DNA from 3 places in the Burkholderia sp. 22313 genome. Region 3 is predicted to be linked to each of the others. Evidence: predicted binding sites of a transcription regulator. Region 3 holds the regulator's gene; each other region holds the start of a gene.
The links. Region 3 encodes FliA, which starts transcription of late flagellar genes. Its sites were predicted from a motif close to CTAAAGTTTNNNNNNNNNNNGCCGNTA; they were not measured.
Positions count from the first base shown of each region.

Region 1: the regulator FliA is predicted to act here: its motif matches at 1,902-1,928, upstream of fliS (flagellar export chaperone FliS).
Region 2: the regulator FliA is predicted to act here: its motif matches at 3,327-3,353, upstream of flgK (flagellar hook-associated protein FlgK).

Region 1 is NZ_JBQEON010000015.1:83,337-88,157, reverse strand. It holds gene fliK (flagellar hook-length control protein FliK) at 1-977, opposite strand, end outside; gene ACTJKF_RS14750 (flagellar protein FliT) at 1,063-1,395, opposite strand; gene fliS (flagellar export chaperone FliS) at 1,392-1,826, opposite strand; gene fliE (flagellar hook-basal body complex protein FliE) at 2,036-2,380, opposite strand; gene fliF (flagellar basal-body MS-ring/collar protein FliF) at 2,630-4,396, shown strand; gene fliG (flagellar motor switch protein FliG) at 4,386-4,821, shown strand, end outside.
Region 2 is NZ_JBQEON010000015.1:132,136-136,956, reverse strand. It holds gene flgL (flagellar hook-associated protein FlgL) at 83-1,318, opposite strand; gene flgK (flagellar hook-associated protein FlgK) at 1,336-3,270, opposite strand; gene ACTJKF_RS14975 (flagellar brake protein) at 3,505-4,260, opposite strand; gene flgJ (flagellar assembly peptidoglycan hydrolase FlgJ) at 4,481-4,821, opposite strand, start outside.
Region 3 is NZ_JBQEON010000024.1:53,848-58,668, reverse strand. It holds gene ahcY (adenosylhomocysteinase) at 1-1,214, opposite strand, end outside; S-adenosyl-L-homocysteine riboswitch at 1,249-1,365, opposite strand; gene ACTJKF_RS20075 (RNA polymerase sigma factor FliA) at 1,451-2,185, opposite strand; gene ACTJKF_RS20070 (nucleotide-binding protein) at 2,208-3,026, opposite strand; gene flhF (flagellar biosynthesis protein FlhF) at 3,019-4,803, opposite strand; gene flhA (flagellar biosynthesis protein FlhA) at 4,800-4,821, opposite strand, start outside.

The sequences.
Region 1 (4,821 bases), on a different contig from region 3:
GTCCAGTCGAGCCGCGCACCGGGCCATGCTTCGCCCGTCCAGCGGAACTGGTCGGTTGCGAGCGCATCGAGTTGTTGCCGGACGATCGGCACGGCGGCCGGATGCACGGGAGCCGCTGCCTGCGCCTGCGGATCGGCCGATGCGGCGGCCAGCTCGGCGCGCGCGGGCGTCCAGCGCGCGTCGCCGTGATCGCCGAGCGGGTCTGCCGGCGCGGCCATGCCCGACGCAGCGCCTGGTCGGGCGGCCGTCGGCACGTTCTGCGCGAGCTCGTGCGAAACCGCACCGCCCGACGCTGGCGCACCCGGCTGCGCGGCGGTTCGCGCCGCTGCCGGCAACGGCAGGCGCTGCGCGAGCAGCGCGTCGAGTACATCGGGCGCATCGTGCCGCGCGGCATCCCCGGCGGCCGGCACCGGCACGGCCGCGAGCCGCGCCTGCGGTTCGCGCATCAGCGCGGCGAGCGGGCGCTGGCCGGCCAGCCACTGTGCGAGGTGGGATTCGTAGAAGAGACCGCTTTCGCCGACGGCCTGCGCCAGCGCCGCGCGCAGCGTCGCGACGGGTGGCGCGGCGGCCGCCGCCCGCGCGGCCGCCACGTCGGACGCCGGTGACGGAGTGGAAGAAGCCGCGGCAGACGCGGCCGAATCGGACGCCGGCTGGCCATCCGGTGGCACGGCCGCCGCGCTCAGCAACACGGCAGGATCGGCCAGCAGCGGCGCGCGCCCGGCGATCACGGGTATCGCGACACCACCCGAGCGCGCAATCGCGTCGAGCACGAGTGCGACATCGGACAGCGCGGTCTGCGCGGACGCCGGCGGCGCGGCCGGCGGTGCGCCGGTCGACGGCGGCGACGAAGCGCCGGTGCCCGGCGTGCCGACCTGTGCGGTCGCGCCGCCGCCGGCTGGCGCCGTCACGGTGCCGGTCAGCAGGCTGTCGAGACGGCTCGCCAGCAGGGCAGCCGCAACGGAGTCGATACCGGTCATGATCGGAGCCTGCTCACCTCAGCCACTTCGTTGCGAATCCGGGCACACGGCAACCGCCGCCCCGGCAAACGGGCACTGGCGGGCACTAGCCGCGCGCACGGTAGAGATCGGTCAGGACCTGGGTCGAACGCCGCGCCTCGAACAGCGCGGACAGCCGCGCGACTTCCGGGCTCGCGAGATCGCGGATCGCGGCGTCGTCGGCGAGGATGCGGCGAATCAGCGCGAGCTTGCGGCCGAGGTCCGACTCGTCGAGCGCGACACCCGGAGCGGCCTCCTTCAGCCCGTCGACGAGCCGCAGGAATTCGGCCTGCAACTCCGGCAGCGCGGTCCAGTCGGCGCCGCGCGCGGCGCACAGCATGCGCCCCGACACGGCTACCAGCGCCTCGTAGCGAGCGAAGTATTCAGCCTTGAGATTCATCGTGCCGCGTCCGCCGCGTGTTGCGCGGCCATCCGCGCGACTTCGGGGCCGATGCCCGTCCAGGCTTCCTCGAGCGTGGCGAGCAGCCCGTCGACCTCGACCAGCATCGCGTCGCTCGCTTTCGCGTTCGCTTCGAGCAGGCGCCGGCCGATGTACCCGTACAGCGCGTCGAGGCGCGCGGCGATCTCACCGCCCGCGTCGCGGTTCAGCGATGCCTGCAGGCCGCTCTCGACGATCCCGATCGCCTTGCCGATCGCCTCGCCGCGCGCGGGCACGTTGCCCTGCTGCAAATGCAGGCGCGCGAGCGCAATGGCCTGCCGCGCGCCCTGGTACAGCATCGCGATCAGCCGGTGCGGGGACGCGCCCATCACCCCCGTCTCGACGCCGACACGCGCGTACGCACTGGCTCCAGCGTGTCCTGGGGAAAACATGCACTTCTCCTTGTGATGCGTTGGCTATGCGGTGGCCGCGGCCCTGCATGGCATGACGCGGCCTTCTTCCGGAGTTATCGGAATGGAATTGAAAAGCTTTAGGCGCACGGGCCGCCAGCCTGGCCGGCAGGCCGCGGCCGGGGTGACGGCCCGCCGATGCCCGTCGCCGGGTGGCCGTCCCCGGAGGCCCGTCCCCGGAGGCCGTCCCGTCACACCGACATCTGCATGATGTCGTTGTATGCGCTCACCAGCTTGTTGCGGACCTGGAGCCCGAACTGGAAGCCGATATTGGCCTTCTGCATGTCGACCATCACGTCGTTCAGCGACACGTTCGCGGCCCCGACCTCGAACGCCTTTGCCTCGCCGAGCGCGTGCTGCTGGTCGCCGCTGATCTTGTCGAGCGACGCCTTCATCGCGCTCGCGAACGTGCCGGCCGTCGCGGCACCCGAGCCGGCCAGCGCCGCCGCCGGGCTCGCGACGCCGCCGGACGCCTGCGCGGCCATCGCCTGCATCTGTTGCAACACCGAACCGATTCCGCTGACGTTGGCAGTCATGCTGTCCCCAGACCTGAGAGAAGAGACCCGGGCGCACCGGGCGTTTCCGCCGGCGCCGCACCATGCGCACCATGCCGGATTGCGAAAAAGGATAGCAGCGCGCCACGCGCCAAAGCCGTGAAAGTACGGGGGAAACCCCGCTCTTTTCGGCCGATCGGAGTCGCCCCCGGATCCCGATAATCGCATCGTGTCATTGTCCGTCCGCTCGTCCGAGCGGCTCAGTCGTCCCGCTCCGGAGAAACTCGACGCATGGATTCGCAGGCCAACTCGCTGATCAACCCCGACGCCCGCACGGGCCTCGCCAGCCCGGTGCCAGGCGCCACCGCGGCCGCCGCGTTGCCGGGAGCAGGCGGCGCAGGCGCGGACTTCGGGTTCGGCGGCTTCGCGGAACGCATCCCCGGCATCTCGCGGATGAAGGGCAACCCGAAGCTGCCGTTCGTGATCGCCGTCGCGTTCGCGATCGCCGTGATCACCGCGCTGGTGCTGTGGAGCCGCGCGCCCGACTACCGCGTGCTGTACAGCAACCTGTCGGACCGCGACGGCGGCGCGATCATCGCCGCGCTCCAGCAGGCAAACGTTCCCTACAAGTTCGCGGACGCCGGCGGCGCGATCCTCGTGCCGTCGAACCAGGTGCATGAGACGCGCCTGAAGCTCGCCGCGATGGGCCTGCCCAAGGGCGGCTCGGTCGGCTTCGAGCTGATGGACAACCAGAAATTCGGCATCAGCCAGTTCGCCGAGCAGGTGAACTACCAGCGCGCGCTCGAAGGCGAGCTGCAACGCACGATCGAATCGATCAACTCGGTGCGCGGCGCGCGCGTGCATCTCGCGATCCCGAAACCGTCCGTGTTCGTGCGCGACAAGGAAGCGCCGAGCGCGTCGGTGTTCGTCGACCTCTACCCGGGCCGCGTGCTCGACGAAGGCCAGGTGCAGGCGATCACGCGGATGGTGTCGTCCGGCGTGCCCGACATGCCGGCCAGGAACGTGACGATCGTCGACCAGGACGGCAACCTGCTGACGCAGACCGCGTCGGCCTCCGGCCTCGACGCGAGCCAGCTCAAGTACGTGCAGCAGGTCGAACGCAACACGCAGAAGCGCATCGACGCGATCCTCGCGCCGATCTTCGGCACCGGCAACGCACGCTCGCAGGTCAGCGCCGACATCGATTTCTCCAGGCTCGAGCAGACCTCGGAAAGCTACGGCCCGAACGCGTCGCCGCAGCAGACCGCGATCCGCAGCCAGCAGACCAGCACCGCCACCGAACTCGCGCAGGGCGGCGCATCGGGCGTGCCGGGCGCGCTGTCGAACACGCCGCCGCAGCCGGCGTCCGCGCCGATTGTCGCCGGCAATGGCCAGAACGGGCCGCAGACGACACCCATCAGCGACCGCAAGGACCAGACGACCAACTACGAGCTCGACAAGACGATCCGTCACGTCGAACAGCCGATGGGCAACGTGAAGCGGCTGTCGGTCGCGGTCGTCGTCAACTACCAGCCGGTCGCCGACGCGAAGGGCCACGTGACGATGCAGCCGCTGCCGAGCGCGAAGCTCGCGCAGATCGAGCAGCTCGTGAAGGACGCGATGGGCTACGACGAGAAACGCGGCGACTCGGTGAACGTCGTGAACAGCGCGTTCTCGACCGCCAGCGATCCGTACGCCGACCTGCCGTGGTGGCGCCAGCCGGACATGATCGCGATGGCGAAGGAAGCCGCGAAGTGGCTCGGTATCGCGGCGGCCGCGGCGGTGCTCTATTTCATGTTCGTGCGCCCGGCGATGCGCCGCGCGTTCCCGCCGCCCGAGCCGGTCGCGCCGGCGCTCGCGGCGCCGGAGGATCCGGTCGCGCTCGACGGCCTGCCCGCGCCGGCCAAGGCCGACGACGAACCCGATCCGCTGCTGCTCGGCTTCGAGAACGAAAAGAACCGCTACGAACGCAACCTCGACTACGCGCGCACGATCGCCCGCCAGGATCCGAAGATCGTCGCCACCGTCGTGAAGAACTGGGTGTCCGATGAACGCTGAAGGCCTGACCAAGAGCGCGCTGCTGCTGATGTCGATCGGCGAGGAAGAGGCCGCTGAAGTATTCAAGTTCCTCGCGCCGCGCGAGGTGCAGAAGATCGGCGCCGCGATGGCCGCGCTGAAGAACGTCACGCGCGAACAGGTCGAGGAGGTGCTGCAGGAGTTCGCGCGGGAAGCCGAGCAGCACACCGCGCTGTCGCTCGATTCGAGCGAGTACATCCGCTCGGTGCTGACCAAGGCGCTCGGCGAGGACAAGGCCGGCGTGCTGATCGACCGGATCCTGCAGGGCAGCGACACGAGCGGCATCGAGGGCCTGAAGTGGATGGACTCGGCCGCCGTCGCCGAACTGATCAAGAACGAGCATCCGCAGATCATCGCGACGATCCTCGTACACCTCGACCGCGACCAGGCGTCCGAGATCGCGTCGT
Region 2 (4,821 bases), on a different contig from region 3:
TCACCGCCCGTGGCCGACGGCGGCCGGCCGGCGCGCCGCACAATGTAAGCAGGCGCTCACATCGCACAGCGCGCCGCGGACATCACGGATTGATGTACTGGAACAGCGACATGTTCTGCAACTGCGCGTAGGCTTTCTGCGCGCCGGACAGCGCATTCTGCATCTGCAGGAACTGGCTGATCGTCGACACCATGTCGGTGCTGGTGAGGTCCGCCAGGTTGCTGGTGATCTGCAGCGTGTTGGTCTGGTTCACGGTCTGCATCGCCTTGATTTCCTGCTCGCGCCCGCCGACCGACGCCTGCACGGTGAGAATGTTCGTCATCGTGTTGTTCAGCTTGGTCGTGCCGGTGGTCATCGCGTTCGTGAGCGCGGCCGCGGCTGCCGTATTGGTGCTGATCGGCACCTTCAGCGCGGCGATCATCGTGTCGAGCGTCTGGAACACGTCGGTGCCGGCCTTCGGCGCGGGCGTGACCGTGAACGTGTCGCCGCTGGCGGGCGTCCCCGACACCGGCACCGACAGGCCGTTGCCGAGCGCGATTCCCGCGCCGGCGGAATACGGCTGCGCGGCGGTCGTGGTCGGCGGGGCGACGGTATTGTCGGTCACCGTATAGGTCGGCGCGGCCGGCGTGCCGCCGAACGTGATCGTGAACTGGTGCGTGTTGGTCGCGGCCGACGGGCTCGTGATCGACACCGAGCCGATCGTCGCCGTGCCGGTGTTGCCGCTGCCGGCGAGCGGCACCGGCTGGCTGCCGAGCATCGGCACCGACTGGAACACGCTCGCGCCGTTGTCGCCCTGCGCAATCGCGCGCGAATCGGCGATCTGCACGTCGCGCGAGCCCGAGTCGCCGCTGTAGGTGACACCGCCGCCCGGCGCGTTCGCGAACGGCGCCGTGGCCGACTGGAACCCCGAGAACAGGTAGTTACCGGCGCCGTCCGTCGAGTTCGCGAGCGTCAGCAACTGGTTGCGATAGCCCTGCAGCTGCGTCGACAGCGCCGAGCGATCGCTGTCGGACAGCGAGCCGTCGCCGGCCTGGATCACGACCGTATGGATGCTGTTCAGCAGGTTGTTGACGCTCGTGAGCGTCTGGTCTTCCTTCTGCAGCGACGACAGCGCGGTGTTCTGGTTCGACGCGTACTGCGACAGCGTCGCCGACGTCATCGACAGCTGCACGGCCTGCGCCGCGCCGAGCGGGTTGTCGGCCGGGGTCGACAGGCTCACGCCGCTCGAAATCTGCTGATACAGCTGCGAAAGCTGCGCCTGCTGGTCGCTCATCTGTGCGACGTTGAGCTGGTAGAACTGGGTGGTGGAAATCCGCATCGCTCCGATCCCCGAAATCAGTTGAACAGGCCAAGCACGGTCTGGAACAGCGTCGACGCCGTCTGGATCACCTTCGCATTCGCCTGGTACAGCTGCTGATACTGCATCAGGTTGGCCGCTTCCTCGTTCTGGTTCACGCCCGACGCCGACTGCTGCGCGGACGTGATCTGGCCGACGAGCGACGTCTGCGCGGCGCTCGACGACTTGAGCTGGCTCGTCGTGTTGCCGATGCTGTTCACGTAGTTCGCGTACGCGCCGGTCAGCGTGGTCGAGCCGTTGCCGAACGACTTCGAATTGACGAGCTGCGCCAGCGCGAGCGCGTTGCTGCCGTCGTTCGTGCCGCCCGTGTTCGGCGCGACCGTGAACGTGTCGCCCACCGCCGGCGCGCCCGACACCGCCACCGTGACGCCGGCCGTCAGCGTGATCGGCGCACCCGCCTGGAACGGCTGCGCGGCCGACGTGGTCGGCGGCACGGCCGTGTTGTCGGTGACCGTGTAGGTCGGCGCGGCCGACGTGCCGCCCATCGTGATCGTGTAGTTGTGCGTGTTGGCCGCGGCCGTTGCGCTGGTGACCGACAGCGAACCGATCGTGCCGGTGCCGGTGTTCGTCGTGCTGACCGAGCTCACGTACGGCGACGCCGCCGCGATCGCCGAGCCGGCCGAGGTCGCGAGACCGAAGCCGTTCAGCGCGCCGCGCGTCGGCAGCACGGTGAACTGGTCGCCGGCCTGCATCGTGCCGGACGGCACCGAGAAATCCAGGCCGCCGAGCGACACCGGCATCGGGCCGGCCTTCTGGTCGACCACCACACCGCTCGCGCGATCGGTCAGCGTGTAGTTCGTGCCGTCGTACGACAGCGTGTAGTCGCTCGTCGTCGGCTGCGACGCGTTCGCGAACGACACGGACAGCGTTGCGTTGCCGGTGTTGCCCTGGTTCGCATAGACGGTCGGCGTGCCGGTGCTGAACAGGTTGCCGCCCGGGTTGCCCGACAGGTCGAGGCCCAGCGCGTTCTGCGCGTTGACCTGCGCGGCAAAGCTGGTCGCGATCGCGCCCAGCTGCGCCTCGGCCGGATCGAGCGTCTGTCTGCGGAACGCCAGCAGGCCGCCGAGCGTGCCGCCCGACAGCGACGCATCCGGCAGCGCCTCGTTCGGGGCCTGCGGCGTTGCGCCGGCGATGCCCTGCGACACGACGGTCAGCTCGCTCGGATCGGACGACGACGTGACGGTCGCGAGCTGGTAGCGCTTGTCGGCAACCACGAGCGGCTGGCCGCCCGCGAGGAACACGCTGTAACCGCTGTCGTTGCGCACCACCTGCACGCCGGCGAGGTTCGACAGGTTCGACACCGCGAGGTCGCGCTGGTCCATCAGCTGGTTCGGCGGCTGCCCCTGGCTGCTCGCCGCGGCGATCTGCTGGTTCAGCTGCGCGATCTGCGCGGTGTACGAGTTGATCTGCGACACGGTGCTGGTGAGCTGCGTGTTGACGCTCTGGCGCAGCGCGTCGTACTGCTGGCCGGCCGCGGTGAGCTGGTTCGCGAGCGTCTGCGCGTTGCTCATCGCCGTCTGCCGCACCGACGCGTCGGACGCATTGTTCGCGACGTTCTGCAGCCCGGTGAAATAGCTGGTGATCGCGGTCGAGATGCCGGCCGTCGGGCTGCCGACGTAGTTGTTCAGCTGCGTGACGAGCGAATACCACGTCGACAGCGCGCCGCCCTGCGACTGTGCGCTGTTCAGCTGGTCGCTCAGATACTGGCTGTACTGCCGCTGCACGGTGACGGTGTTCACGCCCTGCGGCATGTAGCCGCTCGACGTGTACTGGCCGCTCGCCTCGGCATAGACGGGGCGCTCGACCGAATAGCCGGGCGTCGCGGCGTTGCTGATGTTCTGGCCGGTCGTCGTGAGGCCCCAGAGCGCGGCATTGAGGCCGCTGACACCGAGGTTCATGAGTGTGTTGGACATGCGCGATCCTGATGAGCCGGCCGCGCTGCGGCCGCCGGGTTGCGTGACTCCCGGTATAACGGCCGCGGATCGGAAAAATTGAGGAAAAAATGCGCGTGCGGCGCCGACTGGCGCGTCGCGCGTCGGCGGCCCCGGCGAGCGGTGCCGGCGCCGGGGCGAACCGGCACGAGCCGGTTCGAAAGCCGGCCCAGAATGGAGCCGCGAGGGAGCCGCGAGGGCGGTGTAGCGGGTGCGTCAGGCCCGCGCGAGCGAGCGGCGCTTCATCTCGAGCTGCGTGATCAGGCGCTGCAGCGTGTTCTCCGCGCTGCCAGGCAGCGACATGAAGCGAAAGCCGAGCTGGAAGCGCCGCGAGCCGTTCGGCATCTGCGTCGAACGCTGCGACACGAGGCACAGGTCGAGCGCCAGCTTGCCGTGGCCGGTCAGTTCGAGCTCGACGCCCGGCAGCAGCGTGCCGACCTCGAGCGCCTCGACGCGTTCGTCGGCCGTGCGCAGCCCGACGCCGCCGAGCGACAGGTTATGCACCTCGAACACGAAGCTGTCGCCGTCCGGCAGCTTGCCGCGGCACAGGAACGGATCGATGACCGGCGCGTCGACGCGGAAATACTCGCGGCGCTGGATGCACATCAGCACGTCGGGGAAATCGGCGACGAACGCGGGCAGCCCCTCGTAGCGCGTCTCGCGCGGCGTGCGGGTGGTGAATTCGACGCGCACGCCCTCCGGCGCCGCCGCGAACGTGCAGTGCGACGCGCCCAGGATGCCGGCGTTCTGCTCGGACAGCGCACCCCAGTCGAACGTGAACGTGCGCGCGCCGACGTCGACCTCGAGCAGGCGCGTGACGAGCTGGCCGCCCGGATACTGGACGGTCAGGAAGTCGCCGCGGTTCACGAGGTTGCGCAACTGCACGCCGATCTCCAGCGGATTGCGGCGGGCATAGTCGGGCCCGGAATGGCCCGCATCCAGGCTCGGATCGGACGACGTTTCGATAGTCATGGCTAGCCGGTTTCTTGTCATGGGCGCCCGGGGCAACCGGTGCGCAATAAAACCGGGCCAGAACAAGGGCCCGGTTGCGGTCTCACACACTTAGCGGCAGTGCTCACCGAAAGTTTAGATCGAATCGCCGATTTTTTTCGCGCAAACGTTGAAACCGCGCGCGGCGGGAGCCGGGCGCGGTCCGAAAGACGACAGCAGGCGACGACGACGGGCGGGCCCGTCAGCCGATCTGCTGCATGATCGAGATCAGCTTCTTCGCGTAATTCGGGTCGGTCGCGTAACCGGCCTTCTGCATTCCGTGCGCAAAGCCCTCGACGCTGCGGCTCGCGCTCAGCACGCCCGCGTAGCGCGGGTTGTTCTTGAGCAGGTTCGCGTAATCGGTCATCGCGTGCTCGTACGAATCATACGCGCGGAACTTCGCGACGACGCGGCGCGGCGTGCCGTTCACGTATTCGGTCGTCAGCGCCGACACCGTGCGGCCCGTCCAGCCCTTGTTCGCCTTGATGCCGAACACGTTGTAGCTCGTCGAGCCGTCGCTCGCGCGGATCTCGCGCTTGCCCC
Region 3 (4,821 bases):
TGGTTCGCGAACGAGTTCGACATCACGAACGACGGGTGGCCGGTCGCGCAGCCGAGGTTCACGAGGCGGCCTTCGGCCAGCAGGATCACGCGCTTGCCGTCCGGGAAGATGATGTGGTCGACCTGCGGCTTGATGTTTTCCCACTGGTACTGGCGGGTCGACGCGACGTCGATTTCCGAGTCGAAGTGACCGATGTTGCAGACGATCGCGTTGTGGCGCATCGCCTTCATGTGATCGTGGTTGATCACGTGGTAGTTGCCGGTCGCCGTCACGAAGATGTCGGCCTTGTCGGCCGCGTATTCCATCGTCACGACGCGGTAGCCTTCCATCGCCGCCTGCAGCGCGCAGATCGGATCGATTTCGGTGACCCACACGGTCGCGCCGAGGCCGCGCAGCGATTGCGCGCAGCCCTTGCCCACGTCGCCGTAACCCGCGACGACCGCGACCTTGCCCGCGATCATCACGTCGGTCGCGCGCTTGATGCCGTCGACGAGCGACTCGCGGCAGCCGTACAGGTTGTCGAACTTCGACTTCGTGACCGAGTCGTTCACGTTGAACGCCGGGAACGGCAGGCGGCCGTCCTTTTCCATCTGGTACAGGCGGTGCACGCCGGTCGTGGTTTCTTCGGTCACGCCCTTGATGTGCGCGAGGCGCGTCGAGTACCAGGTCGCGTCGATGTCGAGGTGCTTCGCGATCGACTTGTACAGCGCGACTTCTTCCTCGTTGGTCGGCTTCGCGATCACCGAACGGTCCTTCTCGGCCTTCGCGCCGAGGATCAGCAGCAGCGTTGCGTCGCCGCCGTCGTCCAGGATCATGTTCGCGAATTCGCCGTTCGGCCATTCGAAGATGCGGTGCGAGAACTCCCAGTATTCGTCGAGCGACTCGCCCTTGAACGCGAACACCGGCGTGCCGGCTTCGACGATCGCGGCAGCGGCGTGGTCCTGCGTCGAGAAGATGTTGCACGAGGCCCAGCGAACGTCCGCGCCGAGCGCCTTCAGCGTCTCGATCAGCACGCCGGTCTGGATCGTCATGTGCAGCGAACCTGCGATGCGCGCGCCCTTCAGCGGCTGCTGCGCCTTGTATTCGTCGCGGATCTGCACGAGGCCCGGCATTTCGGTCTCGGCGATGTTCAGTTCCTTGCGGCCCCAGCCGGCAAGCGCCATGTCGGCGACGACGTAATCGGTGGAAGCCTTGGAATCGATAATGGCGTTCATCACGCCCTCCTTTCTAAAAAAGTTCTAGAAATTGGTGACGTGAGCGCCGTTCAGGAAGCGGGGCCGGCGCGAATCTCGCCGCACGGCTGCTTGGTGAAGCTCTCCGAGCCTGGCGGACGCAGGATGGTCCGTCGCAACGCTCCTCGGAAAACGGGAGCGATTGTAGCAAATCGGCGCGGGAATTGTGCGCCGCGCGCGCCACGCGCGGCGTCGGCGCGCGTGGGCGCAAGAAAGGGTCAGTTCTCCGCGCCGACCCACGCCTGTTCGCGCAACCGTGCGCGCAGGCGCGCGACGGCCTGGCTGTGCAGCTGGCACACGCGCGACTCGCTGACTTCGAGCACCGCGCCGATCTCGCGCAGGTTCAGCCCGCGCTCGTAGTACAGCGACATCAGCAGCTTCTCGCGCTCGGGCAGCCGTTCGATCGCTTCGACGAGCGCCTCGCGCAGGTGGTCGTCGAGCAGCGCCGACAGCGGATCGGCGTGATCGACGCGATAGCGGTCGAGGAACGGCTCGTCGTCGGCCGCGCGATCGAAATCCTCGTAGTAGATGAGCTGGCTGCCGTGCAGGTCCTGCAGCATCCCCTGGTATTCGTCGAGCGGCATCTTCAGGTGCTCGGCGATCTCGGTCTCGCTCGCCGAACGGCCCAGGTGCTGCTCGACCTGGTGCACCGCGTGCTCGACCTCGCGCGACGTCTTGCGCAGGCTGCGCGGCAGCCAGTCGTTGCTGCGCAGCTCGTCGAGCATCGCGCCGCGGATGCGCTGGGTCGCGTAGGTCTCGAACTGCGCGCCCTGGTCTTCCTTGTAGCGGCCGGCCGCGTCCATCAGGCCGATCATGCCGGCCTGGATCAGGTCGTCGAGGTCGACGCTCGCCGGCATCTTCGCGACGAGCTGCAGCCCCAGGCGCCGCACGAGCGGCGCGTATTGCGCGAGCACGTCGGCCTGGGTCATTTTTCCCTGAGCGTTGTACATCATGGCTCTCTCCTTCCGGTGGCGCTCACGCGGCGTGGGCCGCACCCGCCTCGTACGACGGCTTGCCGCCCGCATGCACGGCGCGGCCGGCGCCCGAACCCGGACGCATCGGCCAGTACAGCAGGTCGGCGGCAATCTGCCGGTAATCGCGCGCGGCCGCCGACGACGGGAACGCGTCGACCGCGGTATGCATCAGGTCGCGCGCATGCTCGACGAGCGGATCGGCGCTCACGCAGCCGGCGTCGGCGATCGACACCGTCAGGTAGCGGCTCGCGACGCCCGCGAGGTTGTCGAAGGCGGTCTTCGCATCCGCGTGGCTGCCGACGTGATTGGTCAGCACGCGGAACTGCGCGACCGCGTGCGAGAAATGCAGGCGCTTCATGCACGCGTAGGCCTCGGTGATCGCCTGCGCGGCGACCCGCGTGACGATCAGCACGTCGTGCGCCTCGCGCGCGAGCGCGGAGAGCGCACCGTCGGCGCCGAGCTGCGCGTCGACCAGCACGATGTCGGCCTGGCCGTCGATGAAGTCGCTCAGTTGCGAGTCGCTGTAGCCGTCGCGTGCGAGCCGCGCGGCCGCGCACAGGCCGAAGCCGGCGGCGACGCGCGTGCGTTCGCCGTCGCGCAGCCACGCGCCCGCGAGCGTCGCCGCGGCCGACTGCACGTCGGCGCGCTCGTCGACGACGAGCACGTCCTTGCCGAGCGAGGCCAGCGCGGCCGCGACGTTGACGACGGTGGACGTGCAGCCGACACCCGCCGGCCCGCCCGTCACCGCGACGATGCGCGACGCGCGCCCGGCCAGCAGGCGCCGCAGCCCTTCGGCCTGGTCGATGATCCGTTTATCCAAATCGCACCTCGTGCAGCTCGGCGGTGGAACGTGCGGTCAGTGCGGAAAGCAGCGCCGGCATGTCCTCGTCCTGCGGCACGAAGGGCGAGCCGTCGCGCGGCACACAGAACGCGCTCTTCAGCAGGAATTTGGTCGACGCGACGTACAGGTTTTCCGGCACCTTCTGGCCGGTCGACACGTAGTGGACCGGCAGCTTGTAGCGGATCACGGTGTCGAGCACGCCACCGAGGTGGGTCGCCTCGTCGAGCTTGGTCAGGATGCAACCGGCGAGGTCGGGATGTTCGCCCGCGCTGCGGTACGCCTGCACGACTTCGTTCAGCGTGTCGCCGTGGCTCGTCGCGTTGAGCAGCAGCAGGCGCTGCACCGGCGCGTTCGCGCCATGCAGCATCGCGATCTGGTCGGACAGCGCGCGGTCGCGCTGGCTCATGCCGATCGTGTCGATCAGCACGATGTGCTTGTTGCGCAGCTCGGACAGCGCGAGCGCGAGGTCGCCCGCGTCCTTCACCGCGTGCACCGGCACGCCGAGGATCTTGCCGAAGATGCGCAGCTGCTCGTGGCCGCCGATCCGGTAGCTGTCGGTGGTCAGCAGCGCGACCTTGCTCGCACCGAAGCGCATCACGCAGCGCGCGGCGAGCTTCGCGGTGGTCGTCGTCTTGCCGACTCCCGTCGGCCCCATCAGCGCGAACACGCCGCCGCGCTCCATCAGCGCGTCCTCGCTCTCGAGCACCGGCAGGTTTGCCGCGAGCACCGACTGCGCCCAGTCGGCAGCCTGCTCGAAGGTCTGCGTGCCGTCGCCGGACGGCAGGTTGTCGACCAGCATCCGCACCAGCTGCGCGGAGAAGCCGGCCGAAAACAGGTGCCTGGTCAGCGCGCCATGCACCGGGCTGCGGCGCTGGCGGTCGTGCCACATCAGGCTGTCGAACTGCTCTTCCATCATCCCGCGCATCGCGCCGAGCTCGTGCATCACCGTGTCGTTGACGATGCTCTCGACGCGCGCCTTCACCGCGTCGGCCACCGCGGCGGCCGCATCGGCGGACAGGCGCGTGCGTTCGGCCGCGCGTTCGATCGGTCTCGCGGCGCTCGCTTCGCTTGCGCGGGCAGCGGCGGCCGCGCCCGGCATCCGGCGCTCGGCGTCGCGCACGATGTCGCGCGCCCAGCCGGCCGGCGTCGCGGCGGCGGCGTCCGGCTGCGTGCGGGCCGGTGCTTGCGCTGCGGCCGGCGCCGCCTGCGCGCGGGCGATCAGCGCCTCGCGCTGCTGCGTCAGGCGCTTCGCGTGCTCGACGAGCCACGGCGCGGGTTCGGACGATGCGGCCGGCGTGCCTGCCGGCGTTGCATCGGCAGTGACAGCAGGCGTAACCGGCGACGGCGCTGCCGCGTCGAGCGCGTGCGCATCGGCGTCGAACGCGGCCGGTTCCGCAGCCGGCTCCGTCGCTTCGGCACGCGCGCCGAACACCGACGAGAACACGTCCGGAAGTCCACCGTCGCCGGCCGCATACGGATTGACGGCCGGGCGCGCGGGCGCGGCGCCGGGGCGCGACACGATGCCGGGAACGGCGGCGGCCGGCACTGATTCCGGCGTGCGCGACGCGAGCATGCGCGCTCGAGCAGCGGGCGGCGGCGTGACCGCGGCGAGGTCCGAGTCGGCGAGTGCGACGATTTCGACGCTGCCGTCATCGAGCGTGCGGTTCGACAGCACGACGGCGTCGGCGCCCAGTGCCTCGCGAACGAGACGAAGCGCGTCGCGGCTGGTCGCGCCGGTGAATTTGCGAATGTTCAAGCGGAACCCCCGATGACG